DNA from 4 places in the Aminiphilus sp. genome. Region 3 is predicted to be linked to each of the others. Evidence: riboswitches for the same ligand, from Rfam matches in the RefSeq annotation. Region 3 holds a riboswitch; each other region holds the start of a gene.
The links. Region 3 has a riboswitch for cobalamin ahead of Q1K49_RS08895 (methylmalonyl-CoA mutase family protein). Riboswitches for the same ligand answer to the same signal wherever they lie in the genome.
Positions count from the first base shown of each region.

Region 1: linked by a shared signal. The riboswitch ahead of Q1K49_RS06365 (hypothetical protein) and the one ahead of Q1K49_RS08895 (methylmalonyl-CoA mutase family protein) in region 3 are both predicted to bind cobalamin.
Region 2: linked by a shared signal. The riboswitch ahead of cbiE (precorrin-6y C5,15-methyltransferase (decarboxylating) subunit CbiE) and the one ahead of Q1K49_RS08895 (methylmalonyl-CoA mutase family protein) in region 3 are both predicted to bind cobalamin.
Region 4: linked by a shared signal. The riboswitch ahead of Q1K49_RS00990 (sirohydrochlorin cobaltochelatase) and the one ahead of Q1K49_RS08895 (methylmalonyl-CoA mutase family protein) in region 3 are both predicted to bind cobalamin.

Region 1 covers NZ_JARKPW010000106.1:38-4,515, forward strand. Annotated here, with positions in the region: partial or broken gene Q1K49_RS06365 (hypothetical protein) at 1-975, opposite strand, end outside; cobalamin riboswitch at 1,278-1,451, opposite strand; gene Q1K49_RS06370 (cupin domain-containing protein) at 1,608-1,934, shown strand; gene Q1K49_RS06375 (FadR/GntR family transcriptional regulator) at 1,959-2,696, opposite strand; gene Q1K49_RS06380 (ABC transporter substrate-binding protein) at 3,088-4,200, shown strand; gene Q1K49_RS06385 (iron ABC transporter permease) at 4,207-4,478, shown strand, end outside.
Region 2 covers NZ_JARKPW010000131.1:6,752-11,229, forward strand. Annotated here, with positions in the region: gene Q1K49_RS07965 (DUF4276 family protein) at 1-139, shown strand, start outside; gene Q1K49_RS07970 (DNA-deoxyinosine glycosylase) at 276-842, shown strand; cobalamin riboswitch at 888-1,067, shown strand; gene cbiE (precorrin-6y C5,15-methyltransferase (decarboxylating) subunit CbiE) at 1,255-2,775, shown strand; gene cobM (precorrin-4 C(11)-methyltransferase) at 2,772-3,587, shown strand; gene Q1K49_RS07985 (cobalamin biosynthesis protein) at 3,584-4,478, shown strand, end outside.
Region 3 covers NZ_JARKPW010000145.1:10,973-15,450, forward strand. Annotated here, with positions in the region: gene Q1K49_RS08890 (aconitate hydratase) at 1-792, opposite strand, end outside; cobalamin riboswitch at 1,407-1,579, opposite strand; cobalamin riboswitch at 2,053-2,216, shown strand; gene Q1K49_RS08895 (methylmalonyl-CoA mutase family protein) at 2,368-4,478, shown strand, end outside.
Region 4 covers NZ_JARKPW010000015.1:6,153-10,630, forward strand. Annotated here, with positions in the region: gene Q1K49_RS00985 (hypothetical protein) at 1-1,234, shown strand, start outside; cobalamin riboswitch at 1,362-1,577, shown strand; gene Q1K49_RS00990 (sirohydrochlorin cobaltochelatase) at 1,810-2,709, shown strand; gene Q1K49_RS00995 (iron ABC transporter permease) at 2,815-3,918, shown strand; gene Q1K49_RS01000 (ABC transporter ATP-binding protein) at 3,915-4,478, shown strand, end outside.

The sequences.
Region 1 (4,478 bases), on a different contig from region 3:
CCATCCCGGCAGAGAGGCGCGCTGGGTGAAGGCAAGCGCTCCCACGGGGGAGGAGAAGACCTTGCAGGGGTTCGGATCGGGCCAGTTCACCGCGTCGTTGTAATAGGCCGTCACATAAAGAATGCCCGAGGCGGTGACGCCGATGAAGTCGAAGGCATAGGCGGCGGCGCTCGCCGGAAGATCCGCCGCGGTGGCGAAGGTGCTCTTTTCGAGGGTGGACACCGAGACCGCCTCGATGGCGGTGGTCCCGGAGGCGTTCTTCGCGCCGCCGAAGGACGTGACGAGGATCTTGCCCAAGGTGGGTGCATAGGCCATGGCGGAAGGATTCTTGCCCACCGCAACCCGGCCGATCTCCTCCAGGGAGGCGGGATCGAGCTTCACCAGCGAACCTGCGGCGTGCACGGGAGGCCAGGAGGCATCCCGTCGCTCGATGAGGACGAAGAGCGCATCATTCACCACGAGGACGCTTTTCACGTATTCGCTGAGGTTGGCGGCAACGCCGTCGTCAAAGTTGACCGAGGCGACCTGCGCGTAGTTGTTCGTCATGTCGTGCTTGGTGAGATACGAGGCCGTGCCGTCGTTGTAGTAGTTCGCCAGAAAGAGCCACGTTCCCCAGGTGGCCGCCCCGGCGATGTTGTGCCCCAGCGTCCTGTTCACCTCCGGGGTTCCCCAGTTCTCGGGATTGTAGACGGTGAAGGTGTCCAGGGCGGCCCCGTAGTTGTTCGTCTCCCGGTGGAGCACCTTCCAGGCCCCGTCTTTCTGGAAGGAAAAGAGCGCTGGATCCCCTCCGGCGGAGCCCACCTTCACGGCGGAATCCCCCGAGGCCACTCCAAGAACCCCCGACGTGTAGTCCGTGGTGGCGTAGACCGCCTTCTCCACGGCCCCCGCGACGGCCGATCCGAACGCCAGAAACACTACAAGCATCACTGTGAAGATCCGCGACATGCGGAAGAAACGCTCCTTGTTCCGCTGCATGCTGCACGTCTCCTTTCCGTATTTCTCCCGGACCCGAAAAAGACATCGCCTCCCGGCGGCTCCTTTCGGGTTCCCTCCAAAGCCTTCCCTGCCGAGCCGCCCCTTTCGGGAGCCGGACAAGGAGATGCCTTCCTCCTTGAAGAGTGTCACCCATGAGGGACTTTCGAGACGGACATCACCTCCCCCGGAGTGGAATTTCCGTCGCGCCTTCGCCCACGCGCCGCGTCCGAAACCCCGTTTCTCCTGGGAAGTGCCCTTTTCCGGAATGAGGAAAACGAAAAGGACACCTTCCGCCCTCGAGGAAGGAGTCTTGCGACGCGGGGCAGTGTCCGGACTCGGAGTCATCCTCCGCACGGGCCTTCCAGAACGGTTCGTTCCGTGGCGTCGTCCGTGCATCGTCATCCTTACCGTAGCGGGGCTGTGCCGGCTTCACACCGGCTTCCTGCCCTCCGCGAACCTGTCTATAACGACAAAAAGAGGTTTCTCCCTTTCCGTCGCCCTGTTCCTGCGGTAGCATAACAGGAAGAAGCGCATCCGTCAAAATGCCGGATGTGCCGCCGTATCCGGCGGAGGGAAAGCATCGCATTCTTTTCGGAACGAGGGTGATCGCTGTGGAAGAGTTTCCTGCGTTCATGAGAAATCCGGCGAACCGCATCCGGCGGAGTTCGCAGTACACGAAGGACATCGAGGGCTATGTCGCGGGCGGGGCCGACGGCTCGCAGATGGCCTTCTGGACGTCCTTCGCGGACAGGACCTCCGACGAGCACGTCCACGACTACGACGAATATCTCGTCTGCGTGCACGGGCGCTACACCGTGACCATGGCGGGAAGGACGGTGACGCTCGATCCCGGCGACGAGCTGTTTATCCCCTCCGGCGTGGCTCACGGGGGATGCTGCACCGCAGGCACGAGAACCATCCACGCCTTCGGCGGCAGACGGGCCGAGCGGGAGGCCTGACCCCCGGCGGAAACCGGGGGCGCGTCAGCAGAAGAGCGTCCGATACCTGTCCAGGTGCCTTTCGAGGCAACCGCGGGCGGCCTCCAGGTTCCGCGCCTCGATGTAACAGGTCAGGTTCCGGTGACACTCGAGGATCTCCCGCTGATGCAGGAGCGATTCCTCCGCGTCGAGGCTTTGAAAGCGCTCCCCCATACTCTGGGAGAGAATGCGGTACAGCACCCGGTAGACCACGGCCACAAGGCCGTTGCGCCCCGCTTCGGCGATGCGCCGATGGAACGCCAGATCCTGGAGAAGAAACGTCTCCCAGTGCCCCAGACAGCCCTCCGCGGCGGCGACGATCTCCCGAAAGGCGCGGAGGTCCTCGCCGGTGCGGCGCTCCACACACCAGGCGAGCATGGCCTGTTCGAGGACGATGCGAAACTCGTAGATCTCCTTCGCGGAGATCCGCTCCAGATGGAGCATCGTCTCCAAGGGCTCCTCGATGTTCGACGCGGCGAAGTGCTGCACCGTGGTGCCGCCACCGGGAACGATCCGGACCAGGCCGCTCTGTTCGAGCATGCGCAGCGCCTCCCGCACGGTGGGGCGGCTGCGTTTGAACTGGGTGATGAGGGTCCGCTCCGAGGGGAGCTTGTCCCCCACCTTGAACCGGCCGTCGAGAATGCTGCGCCGGATCTGTTCGTAAATCGCCTCCGAGGCCTTGACGGTGCACACCGGCTTGAACTCCGCATACCCGGCGCTTTTCCGGATCTTTTCCCCGGACATGGAGCCATTCCCCCCATACGATAGCTTTGCCCCGTTCGGCGGAAGACGGTCTCTTTTCCGTGTGTCCCCCCCGACCTGCGCGCCTCCCGCCTCCCGACAGGCGGCAAAGAGGCCACGCACGACGACGCCTCACCTCATTCTACAGGGACACCGGAAAGGCCGCACGCCTTCGTCGCCCCTGTTCGTCATGGATGACATGTTCATCGTCCCGCCCAGGGGTGACACTATCACTGTCCAGCCACACGAGTGAAAAAAAGGATTTGACAAGACGCGGGGGTTTTGTTATGTTGCGCGAGTGTTAGATGATTCTAACACTCGCGCCGCCGTCGGAATATCTGCCGGAAAGCGTCATGTGTCGGTGAGATGTGCCAGAAAGAGAGGAGATCGTTTCATGCACAGGATGTTGGGAAACAGGCTTCGGGTTGTCGGAACGGGACTATGCGCCCTGTTCCTCGTGTGCTTTCTCATGTCGCCCGGAGATGGGGCGCAAACGGTCGTCACGGACCAGGCCGGAAGAGAGGTCGTGATCGAAGGCCCGGTCAAGCGCATCGTCACCATTCCCATTCCGGCCGCCAGCATGGTGCTCGCCATCGACGGCTCTTCGGAACGGCTGGTGGGAATGAATCCGCTCTCGAAGACGGCCATCGAGGGGGAAATCCTTTCCGAATTCTTCCCCGAGGCGCTGCGGATCCGCAGCGATATCGTCCAGGGAGAGGGGTTCCAGCCCAACGTGGAGTCGCTCATGAGCCTCGCACCGGACATCGTCTTCCAGTGGGGGAACTTCGGCGACAATCTCTACATCCCCCTGCTGGATGCGGGGATGAAGATCGCGCTCTTCAAGTACGGCACCCAGGAATACCTTGAGGGATGGATCGAGACGTTCGGCGCCATCCTCGGAAAGCAGGAGAAGGCTGCCACGATTCTCGACTGGCACAGGAAGACCCGCGAACAGCTCACCCGGAGAAGCGAGGCCATCCCCGATTCCGAAAAACCACGGACGCTTTATTTCCTCCGTTTTCTCGCCAACTATCAGGTCGCCGGAAAGAACACGCACAACGACGTCTCGATCGTCCTCTCGGGAGGCAAAAACGTCGCCGCGGAAGAGATCGACGGATTCGCCGCCGTGAACGAGGAACAGATTCTGCTGTGGGATCCGGAGGTCATTCTGCTCAACGGTTTCGAGCGGGATCTCACCCCCGAGCATGTCTACGCCGACGAGCGGCTCAAGGGAGTCTCCGCGGTAAAGAACCGCCGCGTCTACAAGCTCCCCCTCGGAGGTTACCGCTGGGATCCCCCCAATCAGGAGACGCCCCTCATGTGGATGTGGATGTCCTCCGTTCTCCATCCCGGGCGGGACAGGTTCGACCTTCCCGGAGAAATGGAAAAAGCCTACACCCTCCTCTACGGAAAAACCCTCTCCCGGGCGCAGTACGAGCATATTCTCGGAATGGAGAGAAACCGGGGAAGCGCGCACTACGAAGCTCTCTTCGGAAGGGCACAGTAGGGCATCGTGACCGAACGACACCGCGCCGTTCCCTTCCCCCTTCTTGCAGGAGTGCTTCTTGCCCTGACGGCGGCAGTCGCCCTGTTCTCTCTGGCGATCGGGCGTTTTCCCGTTCCCGTGGAGCGTGTTGCCCGAATCCTGCTCTCGGTGCTTTTTCCCACAGAGGCTTCCTGGACTCCCCAGGAAACCTCTGTGGTCCTTCTCATCCGCCTTCCCCGCGTTCTGGGTTCCCTGCTCGCCGGAGGAGGACTGGCACTCGCCGGAGCGGCTCTTCAGGG
Region 2 (4,478 bases), on a different contig from region 3:
AGAAAAACTCTTTCGGAACTACGACAAGCCGCTCCACCCCATCTTGGGAGCTCGGGAAATCGGCCTGAGCACAATTCGGAGAGAATGCTCTCTGTTCGACGATTGGGTTCGCAGGCTCGAAGCAGTGCACCCAGAATGAACGTCTCCCACGAACGAACTCGCACCACGGACACGTTTTCCTCCTGGTCGATGCAGGCGATCCCATCCTGTCCCGCGAGCGCGCCCGGGAGAGGCGTTCTCCGCGACACAAAAAAGTCGCAAGCGCCCTGCAGGACATGACGCTTCTTCGTGGCTTTCCTCCCATCGCCCGGAGCGACGCGACCCGCCTCGTCCTGGGCAGCATGCCCGGCGAGGCATCTCTGGCGAAGGGCGAGTATTACGGCCATCCGCGCAACGCCTTCTGGCCGATTCTCGGAGCTCTGCTCGGTTTCGATCCCGACGCGCCCTATGTCGAGCGCTGCGAAGCCCTCCGCCGGGCCCGCATCGCCCTCTGGGACGTCCTCGCCTGCTGTGAACGGCCGGGAAGCCTCGATGCGGACATCGTGGCATCCTCCATCGTTCCCAACGACTTCGGCACCTTCTTCGCGGCCCATCCACAGATCCGCATCATCTATTTCAACGGAAGCACCGCGGAAAGCGCCTTCCGCCGCCATGTGCGGGCTCTGCTCCCCGAGCGGCTGCGGACGCTCCCAGGGATCCGGCTTCCCTCCACCAGCCCAGCCCACGCGGGGCGTTCCTTCGAAGCGAAACGCGCCGCCTGGTCGTGTCTTCTCGAAGACGCGGGGAACGCGCAAAAAAACGAAACTCCTCCGAAGGATTCCCCGGAAGGATCGGAGGTATAATTGACAAGACTTCGAGATGCACGCCCGCGGACGCTTCTTTTGGCGTCAGCTGGCGTGGCCATAGTTCGCCAGAACAGGTGACGGGAAACCGGTAGCACGCCGGTGCGGCCCTCGCCACTGTAGCCGGGACGAAACCGCGCACATCCCACTGGAGTCAAGCTCTGGGAAGGGGCGGAAGTAGGACGAACGGAAGCCAGGAGACCGATCTGTTCTGGAAGGGGAGCGTCCGCGCGGGCGGCAGGCTGCCTCGGCCGGTTTCATTGGAAAACCTGCGGAGGAGGGCGCGGAGATCTCGCCCTCCTTGTTTCGTCTTCTTCTGCGGCGTCGGAGAAACGACGACGGAAGAGAGGCATTCAGTCCACAAAGCGGAGTACGGGACATTGCGCACGTTGAGGAAAGCGTGGAGAGGGCCATGAACAACATCTTCTGCATCGGCATGGGACCCGGCGGCGCCGAACAGGTGACCCGGGCGGCAATGCAAACGGCGGCGTCCGTGCCGTTTCTTCTCGGAGACGCCCGTTTTCTCGCCCTCGTTGCGGCAGGTCCTTCCGTGGCGCCGCAACACCTGGAGGAGTTGCCCCGGGGAACCGAGGCGACCTTGCGGCGTGTGGCGGAACTTCTCGAAAAAGGCCCCGTGGGCGTCCTGGTGAGCGGCGACACGGGGTTCTACAGTCTCGCATCCTCTCTGGTGCGCCGGTTCGGTCCTGAAAAGGTCCGGCTCGTTCCGGGCATCTCCAGCATGCAGCTTCTGGCGGCACGACGCGGCCGCTCCTGGGTGAACGTCCCCACCCTCTCCCTGCACGGACGGACGCTCGAAAATCCGGAGGAGCTCCACCCATCAACGGGCGAACGCCCCTCCGCGGAGGCATCCCCGGGGACGAGGACCACCGGAGGAGCGCTCGCCGCCCTCCAGAGCGAGGCGGTGGTCCTTTTGGGCGGATGGGAGCGGGTTCCGACACAGCTCCGGGAGCTGGCAGATCGCCTCGGCCCGGAGCGCAAAGGCGCGCTCGCCTGGGATCTGGGCCTGCCGGAGGAATCCATCACGGAGGGAACGCTCTCGGAGCTGGCAACCATGGAGCCTCGGGGACGCCTGCCTCTTCTCTGGCTCGACCCCCCCGAGGTCGAGCCGCCCCGCAGGGATTTTCTCCTGGAAGACGGCGCCGGAGCCGGAGAAAACCCCCTCCCCACAGGCGTCCTCCCCGATTCCTGGTTTTCGAGGGACGAGGGAATCCCCCTCACGAAGGCCCCCGTCCGCGCCGCTCTTCTCGGCCTGCTCCACCCTCTCCGGGGGTGTCGGGTTCTCGAAATCGGGACGGGAACAGGAGGCATGACGGTGGAGCTTGCCCGTGCCGCGGGGCCGGAGGGAACAGTGCTCTCCGTTGAACCGAAGCAGGAGGCGCTCGCTCTCGCGGCGCGCAACTGCCTTCGGGCGGGCATCGCCGTGGAAATGAGGGCGCGACACGGAGCAACCACCTCTTCTCCGAAGGAAGACACCGTCTCTGCGACGGCACCTGTGGCCGGTTCCGCAGGATGTGCGACGCAGGACCCATTCCGCCGCGACACAGCGGACGACGGAGAGTGCGCGGGGCGGACGCCCCGGGGCAGGGTGTGCCTCCTTCGGGGGAGCGCACCGGAGACACTGGCGGGACTTCGGTGCGCGGACGCGGTCTTCGTGGGCGGCCACGGCGGCGCCCTTCCGGAGGTGCTCGCCGCCTGCTGGAAGCTGCTCCGCCCCGGAGGACGCCTGGCGGCGACGTTCATCCTCGTGGACAGAGCCATGACGGCACTGCGTACACTGGAAGATCTGGGGGGCTCGCCGGGTTTCTGGCAGCTCACCGCAGGATACGGTAAACCCCTGGCGGGATCGTGGATGCTCTCCGGACAAAACCCGGTCTTTCTCGTCTGGGGAGACAAGGAGGCGAAACAGGCATGAACCGAGAACACTCGGACGGGGAACACGCAACGCCGTTCCAGGCGGAGGTGACCATCGTCGGCGCCGGTCCCGGAGATCCGGAACTGCTCACGCTGAAAGGAAAGCGCCTCCTCGAAACGGCGGACCTCGTGGTCTACGCGGGAAGTCTCGTGGCTCCCGCGCTGCTGGCGTTCTGCAACCCTTCCTGCGAAAAGGTGGATTCGGCCTCCCTCGATCTGGAGGAACAGGTGGAACTCATGAGCAGGGCCGCGCTGGAGGGACGGCGCGTGGTGCGCCTCCACACCGGAGATCCCAGCCTTTACGGAGCGACGGCGGAGCAGATTCGAGAACTGGAGGCCCGAGGCGTGGGCGTGACCATCGTTCCCGGCGTGTCGAGCCTTCAGGCCGCAGCGGCGCGCCTCGGCGTGGAATACACCGTGCCCGGGGGCACCCAGACGGTGATCTGCACCCGAGCGGCGGGGCGCACGCCCGTTCCCGCCTCGGAATCTCTGGAGCGGCTCGCCGCATCGCAAAGCACCCTGGTGATCTTCCTCAGCGCCGGACAGGCGGATCAGGTCGCCAATGCGCTTCTTCGGGGCGGTTACGCACCGGACACGCCCAGCGCCTGCGTCTACCGCGCCACCTGGCCGGACGAGAGAATTCTCCGGACCCGCCTCGACGAGCTGGCCCGCCGCATGGACGAGGCGGGCATCGCGAATCACGCGCTCCTCGTGATCGGGAGCTGCCTCGCCCCCGGAGAGGCGAAGAGTCTCCTCTACGACGGAAGCTTCTCCCACGGCTTCCGGAACGCGGAAAGATCCCCGCGGTCATGAGCACACCTCCCGCCATCCTGATTCTCTCCTCCCGGGGAGAGGAAACGGCCCGACGTCTCGCCTCCGCCCTGGGCGGCGATGTCCTCTCTCCCGCCCCGGGGGAACTGAAGACGCTTCTGATCTCCCTCTGGGAGCGACCGAGGACGACCCTTTCGGGCATCATCGGGGTCGGCGCCGCCGCCATCTACCTGCGCGCCGCCGGACCGCTCCTGCGGGACAAGGCCTCGGACCCGCCTCTCGTCTGCGTCTCCGAGGACGGGCACATGGTAGTTCCTCTCACGGGGGGACATCTGGGCGGCGGATTCGACCTGGCCCGCTCCTGCGCAAAAGCTTTGGATGCCACGCTCGCGACCACCTGCTCCAGCGACCGGGCGGGGCTCACTGCGCCGGACCTGCTCTGCCGGAGGTGGGGTTTCGTCCTGGAGGGCAAGGAGCATCTTCCTGCGGTGAACGGAGCACTCCTCAACGAGGGCGCTCTTCCGCTCCGGGTGGACCCGGAGTTTCTCCGGCTTCCCTTCCCACCCTGCTATCGGGTCGACTCCGCGGAAGAAAAGGACGGAGAGACCGCACACGAAGACGACACACCGCGTCCGGAGGTGCTCGTCTCCTTCCGGAACGCACCCCTTCCTCAGGGCACGGTGCGTCTGGTCCCTCCCTGCATCGTCGCAGGGGTGGGCTGCCGAAAGGGCGTCGCCGCGGAGGATGTGGTGGAGGCCCTCCGGGCGTCCTTCCGGGAAGGGGGATACACCCTTTCGGCCCTGGCGGAATGCCGCACCATTCCGGAAAAGGAGTTCGAACCGGGACTCGTGGAGGCGGCGCACCTGCTCGGCGTTCCCCTGCGGATCTGCTCCCGAAAGGAACTGCTGGCGCTTCCAGGCCCCTTTACTCCCT
Region 3 (4,478 bases):
GTCGATGTCGAGCACCTCGTCGTAGACGGCGTCCGCGTCGGCGGTGATCCCCACCCACTGGTGCTCGCGCCCCTGGGCGCGGAGCCATGCCCGGGTCACGTCATCGCTGGGGAAGAGGGACGAGGTCGCCCCCGTCTCGGCCCCCATGTTCGTGATGGTGGCCCGGTCGGGGACCGAAAGCCCCGCCACGCCGGGGCCGCCGTACTCCAGAATGCGCCCCACGCCTCCCTTGACGGTGAGGCGGCGGAGTACCTCCAGGACAACGTCCTTGGCGGAGACGAAGGGGGCGAGTTCTCCCGAGAGGCGCACCAGGGTGATCTTCGGCAGCGGCGTGTAGAACGGTTCTCCCGCCATGGCGAGGGCCACGTCCATGCCGCCCGCGCCGATGGCGAGCATGCCCACGCCTCCGGCGGTGGGTGTGTGGGAGTCACTGCCCAGAAGCGTTTTTCCGGGCCTGGCGAAGCGCTCCAGGTGCACCTGGTGGCAGATGCCGTTTCCCGCGGGGGAGAAGAGCATGCCGTATCTGGCCGCCACGTCCTGGAGATAGCGGTGATCGTCGGGATTGCGGAAATCCTCCTGAATCATGTTGTGGTCCACGTAGCTCACGGAGAGCTCCGTCCGGACCTTCTCCACGCCGATGGCCTCGAACTGGAGGCAGGCCATGGTGCCCGTCGCGTCCTGGGTCAGGGTCTGATCGATGCGGATGCCCACGCGGCTTCCGGTTTTCGCGTCGGGCTGTTCCAGCTCGACCAGATGGGTCTGGAGAATCTTCTGTGCCACGGAAAAACCCATGTCGTTTCCCACCCTTCGTATGCATCTCGTTTTTGCTGCATCTCCGCTTTCGGAGAGCCCGATGCTCTCCGGTCCTTCCGTTTCTCCGGCGAAGGGGCCGGGCCGACGCGGGAGCGTCTCTGGCGCTCCGCCTCCGGTCGCACCGTTTCGTTCCGGCTCTTCCGGCTCTGCCTCGTGTTCCCCCGCCCGCCGGAACATCTTTCTTCGCCGCCTTCGTTCATTCTGTTCCAACGCACACCGTATTTCCGTCGCCACCCCCTTTCCGTGCTTCCGCTCCGCGCCGCAGTGTGCTTTCTCCCGCGTCTTACCCGGCTGTGGCACCACAGCCGTTTTACTTCGCGTTTCCGGGGTTTTCCCGGAACATCCCCCTGTTTCACGGTGCATGTCCCGGGGGCAAAAATTGTCTATAATTTTTTGATCTAAACATACAAAAACATTGTATTTTAGAATGTTCGGTTTTTAACAGCCTGATCGATGGGTACGAAAAAAGGGCCTCGCGGATGAGGCCCCCTGGGCACGACGCTGCGTTCCTTCCTGTGGCATTCGACTCTCTCGGTGCCCGCGTCGACGGGAAGATGCGCGTCCCCAAGCGGGCATCCGATCTCCGCGGAATGCCGCTCTTCTCGTCGTCAGGCCGGTCTCCTGGCTCCCCTTCATCCTCCATCCGCGCCTTCCCGGTTCCGAAATGGCCGGAACCAGTGGCTTCGCGGTTTCGTCGGGGTTACAGTGGCGGGTCCGCGCCGGTCTTTCACCGGACTTCCCGAGCACCTGACGTCGTTTGATTGTATGCCGATACGGCAGCGTGCGGTTATTGTGGCAATGTTGCTATGGCGTGTCAAGTCAAAGACTAGTGCAATTTTTCTGCTCAATTCAAGAGGTCTGGCGGATCGTTCCAAAGACTCTCTTTTTCGCCTGCCGTCCGACCCGGTGGAGCGGTGCCCGAATCCGCAGGCTCGTGCGGAAATGCCACGGGCGATGCCGTACGCGCAGCGGCGACAGCAGCGAAGGAATGTTTCCCGGAAGTTTTCTGTGCGGGGGTGCCTTTCGTCAGCCTCCCGAACCGTGGTCTTTCCGGCGGATGCCTGTCCGATCACCAGTAACCGCCGCGCTTCCTTCGTCTTCATGAAGACGTCGCCCCTGTTCGTCATGGGTGACATGTTCATCGTCCCGCTCAGGGGTGACACGCTTCCTGTCCGGCCGCACAAAAATGCGTCGTGCCTTGACACGATTCCCTGAAAAAGCGTAGGATGTTCCGGACAAGTGAAACAAAAGCTTGCAGATGCACGGGAATCCGGTGAAAATCCGGAACGGCCTCGCCACTGTAACCGGGACGAACCCGCACAGGTCACTGAAGGCGACTTCGGGAAGACGCGGAAGTAGGATGAACGGGAGTCAGGAGACCGGTCTGCGGGTACAACTCAGGTCTGCGCGGGCGGACGCCGTTGGAAGAAGAGGGAGGACTCCCTCTAAGATGTTGTTATGCAGGGCCGCCGCGAAAGGGCGGCCTTTTTTCGTCCGCCCGGGCGTCGGCTCCGGAGATCTCTGAAGACGAGTCGCTCAGGAAGGATGTTGTGTATGGACAGAGAAGAGCAGGTGCGAACTGAAACGAGCCCTCCCGTTTCCTTCGAGGAATTTCCCTCCGTCTCCTACGAGGAGTGGCGGAAGGAAGCGGAGGCGGCCCTCAAGGGTGCTCCCTTCGAAAAACGTCTCGTCACGCGGACCTACGAAGGCATTTCCCTCCAGCCTCTCTATACGGAGGAGAACGCGCCGCTCTCCGGGCAGGCGGAGACGTTCCCCGGCGCGGCGGATTATCTGCGCGGCACGGATCCCCTGGGCTACGTCCGGGGCGGATGGGCCATCGCCCAGAAGTGCGGCGACGCTCTTCCGGAACGGACCAACGCACTTCTCCGGGAGGAGCTGGCCTCGGGTGCCACGGCGGTCCACATCGCCCTTGACGGGGCGACCCTCCGCTGCCTGGACGTGCCGGACGAGGGGTGTCCCTTCGAGGACGAGGGGGGCGTCTCCCTCGCCACGCTGCGCGATATGGACGCGCTGCTGGACGGCGTGGAGCTGCGCGGCCGGGAGGTGCATCTCTACGGCGGCGAGTCGGCGGCGCCGATTCTGGCGCTCTTCGCCGCACGGCTTCGCGCCCGGGGCGAGGCGGCCCTGCTGGAGGGGATCTCCGGATGCATCGGAGCGGATCCGTTGGGTGCGCTGGCGCTGGACGGAACCCTTTCCTGCCCCCTCGACGCGCTCTACGACGAGATGGGGCTGGTGACCCAGTGGGCGAAAATGCGCATGCCCCGCCTGCGAACCGTCATGGTTCGCGGCGACGTGTACCACGAGGGCGGCGGAAGTGCCGTCCAGGAACTGGGCTGCGCCATGGCGACGGGCATCGCCTACGTGCGCGCCTTCCTGCGTCGCGGCTTTGGCGTGAACACCGCGGCGGCGCAGATGCGTTTCTGCTTCTCCCAGGGAGCGAACTTTTTCATGGAGATCGCCAAACTGCGGGCCGCCCGGATGCTCTGGGCGCAGATCGTCCAGGCTTTCGGAGGAAGCGGGGACGCCTGTCGGATCGACCTCTTCGCGAGCACCTCCCGCTTCACCACAACGATCTACGATCCCTACGTGAACGTGCTGCGCGCTTCCACCCAGGCCTTCTCGGCGGTGGTGGGAGGAGTGAAGGGCATGCACGTGGGGTGGTTCGACGAGGCGGTCCGCCCTCCCGAGGGGCTGTCCCGCCGCATTGCCCGGAACATGCAGCTCCTTCTCCGGGACGAGTTTCACCTGTTGCAGCCCCTGGACCCCGCGGGTGGCTCCTGGTATGTGGAGGCGCTGACGCAGCAGCTCGCGGAGCGGGCCTGGGATTTCCTGCAGCGCATCGAGGCCGAGGGCGGCATGGTGCAGGCACTCCAGTCCGGCCTGGTGCAGCGGGAGATCGGGGACGTTTTCGCGGAGCGCCTGAAGAATCTGGACTTCCGGACGGACCGGGCCGTGGGGGTGAACATGTACGCCAATCTCTCGGAGACGCCGCTTCCTCTTCCCGAGACGGACCGGGCGGCGGTGCGGGAAAGCCGGCGGAGGGCCGTTGCGACCTATCGGGAGCTGATGGACGACCTGTTCCGCCGGGAGCGTCTGGGGGTGCTTCTCGACCAGGTGAGCGGGCCTCCCGGCGCGTTTCTGGATGCCCTCGTCGAGGCGTTTCTCGCGGGAGCCTCGCTGAGCGAGGTGCGGGAGGTGCTGGACGACGGCTTTTCCGGGGATGTCGTGGTCTCGCCTCTCCGTCCCCACCGGTGGACCGAGAAGTACGAGGCCCTGCGGCGGCGCACCGAGGAGGCCGCGGCGCGCACCGGCAGGACGTTCCGGGTGTTTCTGGCGAACATGGGTCCTCTCGCGCAGCACAAGGCCAGGGCCGATTTCAGTGCCGCCTTCATGGAGGTGGCGGGTTTTCAGGTGCTTCGCAACGACGGGTTCGCCACGGTGGAGGAGGCCGTGCAGGCCGCGGCGGCGTCCGAGGCGGACGTGGCGGTGCTCTGTTCCACCGACGAGACGTATCCGGAGCTGGTGCCGCCTCTGGCGGCGGGCATCAAGGCCGCCCGGCCGGACATGGCGGTGCTTTTGGCGGGAGCTCCCGCACCGGAGCACAAAGAGGACTACGTCCGGGCCGGAGTGGACGAGTTCATCCA
Region 4 (4,478 bases), on a different contig from region 3:
GAACCTGCTTCCCCCCTGGGGGACACCTTCGGTCTTCCTCGGCGCAGGAGGATTTCTGCTGCTCTGGATCTTTCTTTCCCTCGTCTCTTCCAGGCGGAGGGCCGACGAGGAGGACCTCCGCCCGGAAAACAGTCCGGACATGCCGGAGGAGACCGTCGAAACGGAAAAACGCAGTTCCCTCCCGAAGAGAGGGAGCGGCGCAGGAAAACGACTCGGCCTCGGACTGGCTTTTCTCGTCCTCGTCGTCCTCGCCGCGGGAGGAGGGCATTTTTTCCTGCGGAACACCCTTTTCCAACCGTCGCCCCATTTCAGGGAAAGCAGGGAGCGGCACATCGCAGGGAAACTTTCCGTCTCTTCCGGAAAAGCGCTCTCCGAGGCCGTCGCAACGGCGGCAACGCGGACGGAAAACACTGCCGCAGCCCTTGCCGACACTTGGCTCGACGCACAGACGCGACGTCTGGACGCGGATTTTCTTCCCTGGCTCACCATGGCCTGGCAACGCTGGTTCGTTCGCACCGCTCCTCTTCTTCCCTCGGACGGGGAACTCGTAGCCGATACGGGAGAACTGGTGCAGGAGGCCTTCGCCCTCCGGGTGCTGCGACTGCATGCCGCGTCGTCGGAATGGAAAGCCATGGTGGAGCGCATTGCCCAAACCTTCGGCGCCACCCTGGACGCGACCCTTCTCCCGGTGAAACAGGCGGCGGAGGTGGACGATCCGACCTGGGCACGCCTTCTGGAAGGGCAATTCGTCCTCCTGGTGTTCGCCGACGGAAGAACAGAAAGCGTGTCTCTCGGAAATCTCCTCGGCGACGGCCGAGGACTCGTTCCCTTTCTTGAAGCATCCCTGAAGCCGCTTCTGAAAGGAAACGGCGGGGAAACAACGCGTTTCTCCCCGGAGCTTCCGGGAGAGAAATTCCGCCTTGTGCACCGCAGCGAAGAACCTTCCTGGTACCGGCGTACCGCCCTGGAACGAGGGGCACGCGTGGCCGAACGAGTCGGTGGCCCGCTTCTTCCATCGCTTACGGACGCAGGATATATCGTGATGGAATCCCTCGCCTCGGGGCGGAGCCCTCTGGTGGAAATGCCCGTTCTTCGCCGGGCTTTCGCGGAGTCTCTCTCCGCTCAAAGAGCAGGACTCGCGGGTGATTCCGCCGGAGGATTCCGAAGAGCACTGGATTTCGTGACGGAGATGCTCACCCGGAGTATCTCTCTGGAGGCAGCCACCGGACATTGAGAACGGGAGGGGGGTTCCTCTCGTCCCGTTTTCGCGTATACTTGCCCCTGATGGAGACCGTCTGAAGGAAACTTCGGCAGCAGGTCTTTCCGGTGTCGCCCCCGCTCTCCGGGCGGCACTCCACAACTCGAAAGGAAACGTTTCCGGTTTTCGGAGAACCGCCGCCGTGCCCTCCGGTGGCGTCACAAAAGTTTTCCGAACGGGAAGCCGGTGTAAATCCGGCACGGCCCCGCCACTGTAAGCGCGACGACGCCGCATGGAACCACTGAAACCCCAGGTTTCGGGAAGGGGCGGCGAAGAAGGACCGCGAGTCAGGAGACCGGCCGGAAACGGGTGAGGAGGTGATGTCTGCGTGGGCGGACGCGCTCCCAAGCTCGTCTTGGGGACCGCGGTGTACGCCGCGGTCCCGTCCTGTTGAAGCGCTTGCGAAAAAAGACGAACGGACGTGTCACCGTCCGTTTCGGCCATCTCTCGAAGCGAACGGATCCAAAGATGCGTTTCGAGAGAACGGATGCGTTCGTTCATCGAAATCCTTTCCCCCGGGAAACGAGACTCTCGAACAGGAGGAAGCAAACATGACCCGTTCCGGATTGGTACTTCTCTGCTGCGCTCTTTTCCTCGCGGCCTTTTCTTCCAGCGAGGCCTTCGCCATGGGACACGGCAAGGCGGCCCCCGAGAAAAAGGGCATTCTCGTCGTCGCCTTCGGCACCTCCGTACCCGAGGCGCGGAGCGCCATCGACACCCTCGTGGACGCCGCACGGAAGGCTTTCCCCGACGCGGAGGTCCGCACGGCCTATACGTCCAACATCATCCGCAGAAAAGTCCTCGCCGAAGAGGGCACGGTCATCGACTCTCCGCTGATCGCCCTGGCGCGCATGCAGGACGAGGGCTTCACCCACGTGGTGGTACAGCCCACCCACGTGATCCGCGGCGAGGAATTCGACGATCTCGCGGAAGTGACGGACGCCCTGGCCCGCCTGGAGCGAAAATACTCCTTCAAGGCCGTCGCCATGGGCGATCCTTTCCTCTCCTCTTTCGAGGACTACGGCAAGATGGTCTCCATTCTCCAGAGAACCTACGGAGACCGAGCAAAGGGCGACGGCGCGGTGGTCTTCATGGGACACGGTTCACCCCATCCGGCGAACGCCGCCTACTCGCAGATGCAGCTTCTCTTCGACGAGCGGGGATTGCGCTTCGCCCTCGGTACCGTCGAGGGGTTCCCTTCCCTCGATATGGTTCTGGAACGCCTTGAGACCATGGGGGCAAAGCGAGTGACCCTGGTGCCCTTCATGATCGTCGCGGGAGACCACGCCCGGAACGACATGGCGGATCCGGAGGATCCCGAATCCTGGCGCAGTGTTCTGGAGTCGAAAGGATACCGGGTGAACCCCGTCATCGAGGGACTCGGAAGCAATCCCGAGGTGGCGGCTCTCTTCGTGGAACACCTCCGCGTCACGGCGCAGCACGTCTTCTAGAACACCGGGACGCGCACAAGAAACCGGGGCTCCCGGACGCTCTTTCCGAGAGCCCCGACAGGTTCGGCTTTTTTCATGGCGACACACCCCAGGGAGGAATGCTCCGTGCCCCTATCGGAACACGCCACCGGCGCCAGTGCCGGTCCCGAACATTCCCAGAGCGGCTCCCTTTCTGCCGGTGACGACACCCTCCACCGCATGGCAACTCTGGAGGCATCCCGCAGGCGGCGCGCCCTGCGGCTCGGAGCGCTCCTCTTTCTCGGCCTCCTCCTGGTGGGCACCTGGCGACTCCTCGCGGGCCCCATGGACGTCCCTCCCGGAGCAGTGCTCTCGCTCCTGAATCCCTTCGCCGATGCAACAACCCTGCCACAGCAACAGGCCCTGGTGGTGCGCACCGTCCGCCTCCCCCGTCTTCTGGCGGCCACCGCGTCTGGGGCGGCTCTCTCCGTCTCGGGCGTCGTTCTCCAGGCGCTGCTGGGCAATCCGCTTGCGGAACCCTACACATTGGGCATCGCCGCGGGAGCGGCCCTGGGGGCTTCCCTCGGCATCTTCCTCGGCGGCATCTGGGTACCCGCCGCAGCCTTTTGCGGTGCCGCCCTCGCCCTTTCCCTCGCCTTCGCCCTCGCCTGGAGATCCGGAGGCAATTCTCCCGTGCACCTCGTCCTGGCGGGCATCGTGGTGAGCGCCATCCTTTCCGCGGGAGTGACACTCCTCAAGGCCATCTCGGAAGAGCGCATGGCTGCCATCGTCCTTTGGCTCATGGGGGGGTTTTCCGGCGCCTCCGTGTCGGCGGCGGGCTCCGCCTGGATCGGCGCGGCCGCCGTAACGCTTCCCGCCTGGTGGTGGGGGCGGGAGCTGGACGCCATGTCCCTCGGAGAAGGGCGGGCGGCGCTCCTCGGCGTGAACGAAAAGCGGCTCCGCCTCGTCCTCCTGGGAGCGGCCTCTCTGGCGGCCTCTCTCGTGGTGGCCCATTTCGGCATCATCGGCTTCGTCGGTCTCGTGGGGCCTCACCTCCTGCGCCTTCTCGCAGGCCCCGCCCATCGAACCCTCCTCCCTCTCGCCTTCGTCGCGGGCTGTCTCCTCCTCGCCGGCGCGGACGGAGCGGCCCAGCAGCTCGGCGAACTTCCCGTGGGAGTCGTGACGGCCCTCGCGGGGGGCCCCGTCTTCTGCTGGATTCTTCTGCGTACCCGGGGACGCGCCTCCTCGTGAGCTACCGCCTGGAAAACCTCTCCGTCGGCTACAGGGCGCGTCCGGTGCTCCGAAACCTCTCGGGAGAGATCAGGCATGGACGCATCACCGCACTCCTCGGCCCCAACGGCAGCGGAAAGAGCACCCTTCTCGGCTGCCTCGCGGGGCTCCTCCCCCACGAGGGCAACCTCTTTCTCCGAGACCTCCCGGAAAAGAAAGAAACCGGTCACGCCCCCTCGCTCCCTTCGGAACATCGCGTCCGAAAACTCTCCCGAAGAGAACTCGGACTCCGCATCGGCTTCGTTCCCCAGGACCCCCTGCTGCGCTATCCCTTCGCGGTGTACGAGGTGATCCTCCTCGGGCGCCTTCCTCATGTGCGCTCCCTTGCGGGATATACAGAAGAAGACCGCCGGACGGCCGCGGCGGCGGCATCCCGCCTCGGCCTCGGAGACCTTCTCTCCCGAAGCGTGGCGGAACTCTCCGGCGGAGAACGACAGCGCGTGGCCGTCGCCCAGATTCTCGCCCAGAATCCGCAAGTGCTCCTCCTGGACGAGCCATCGTCCTCTCTCGATCCCCGCCAC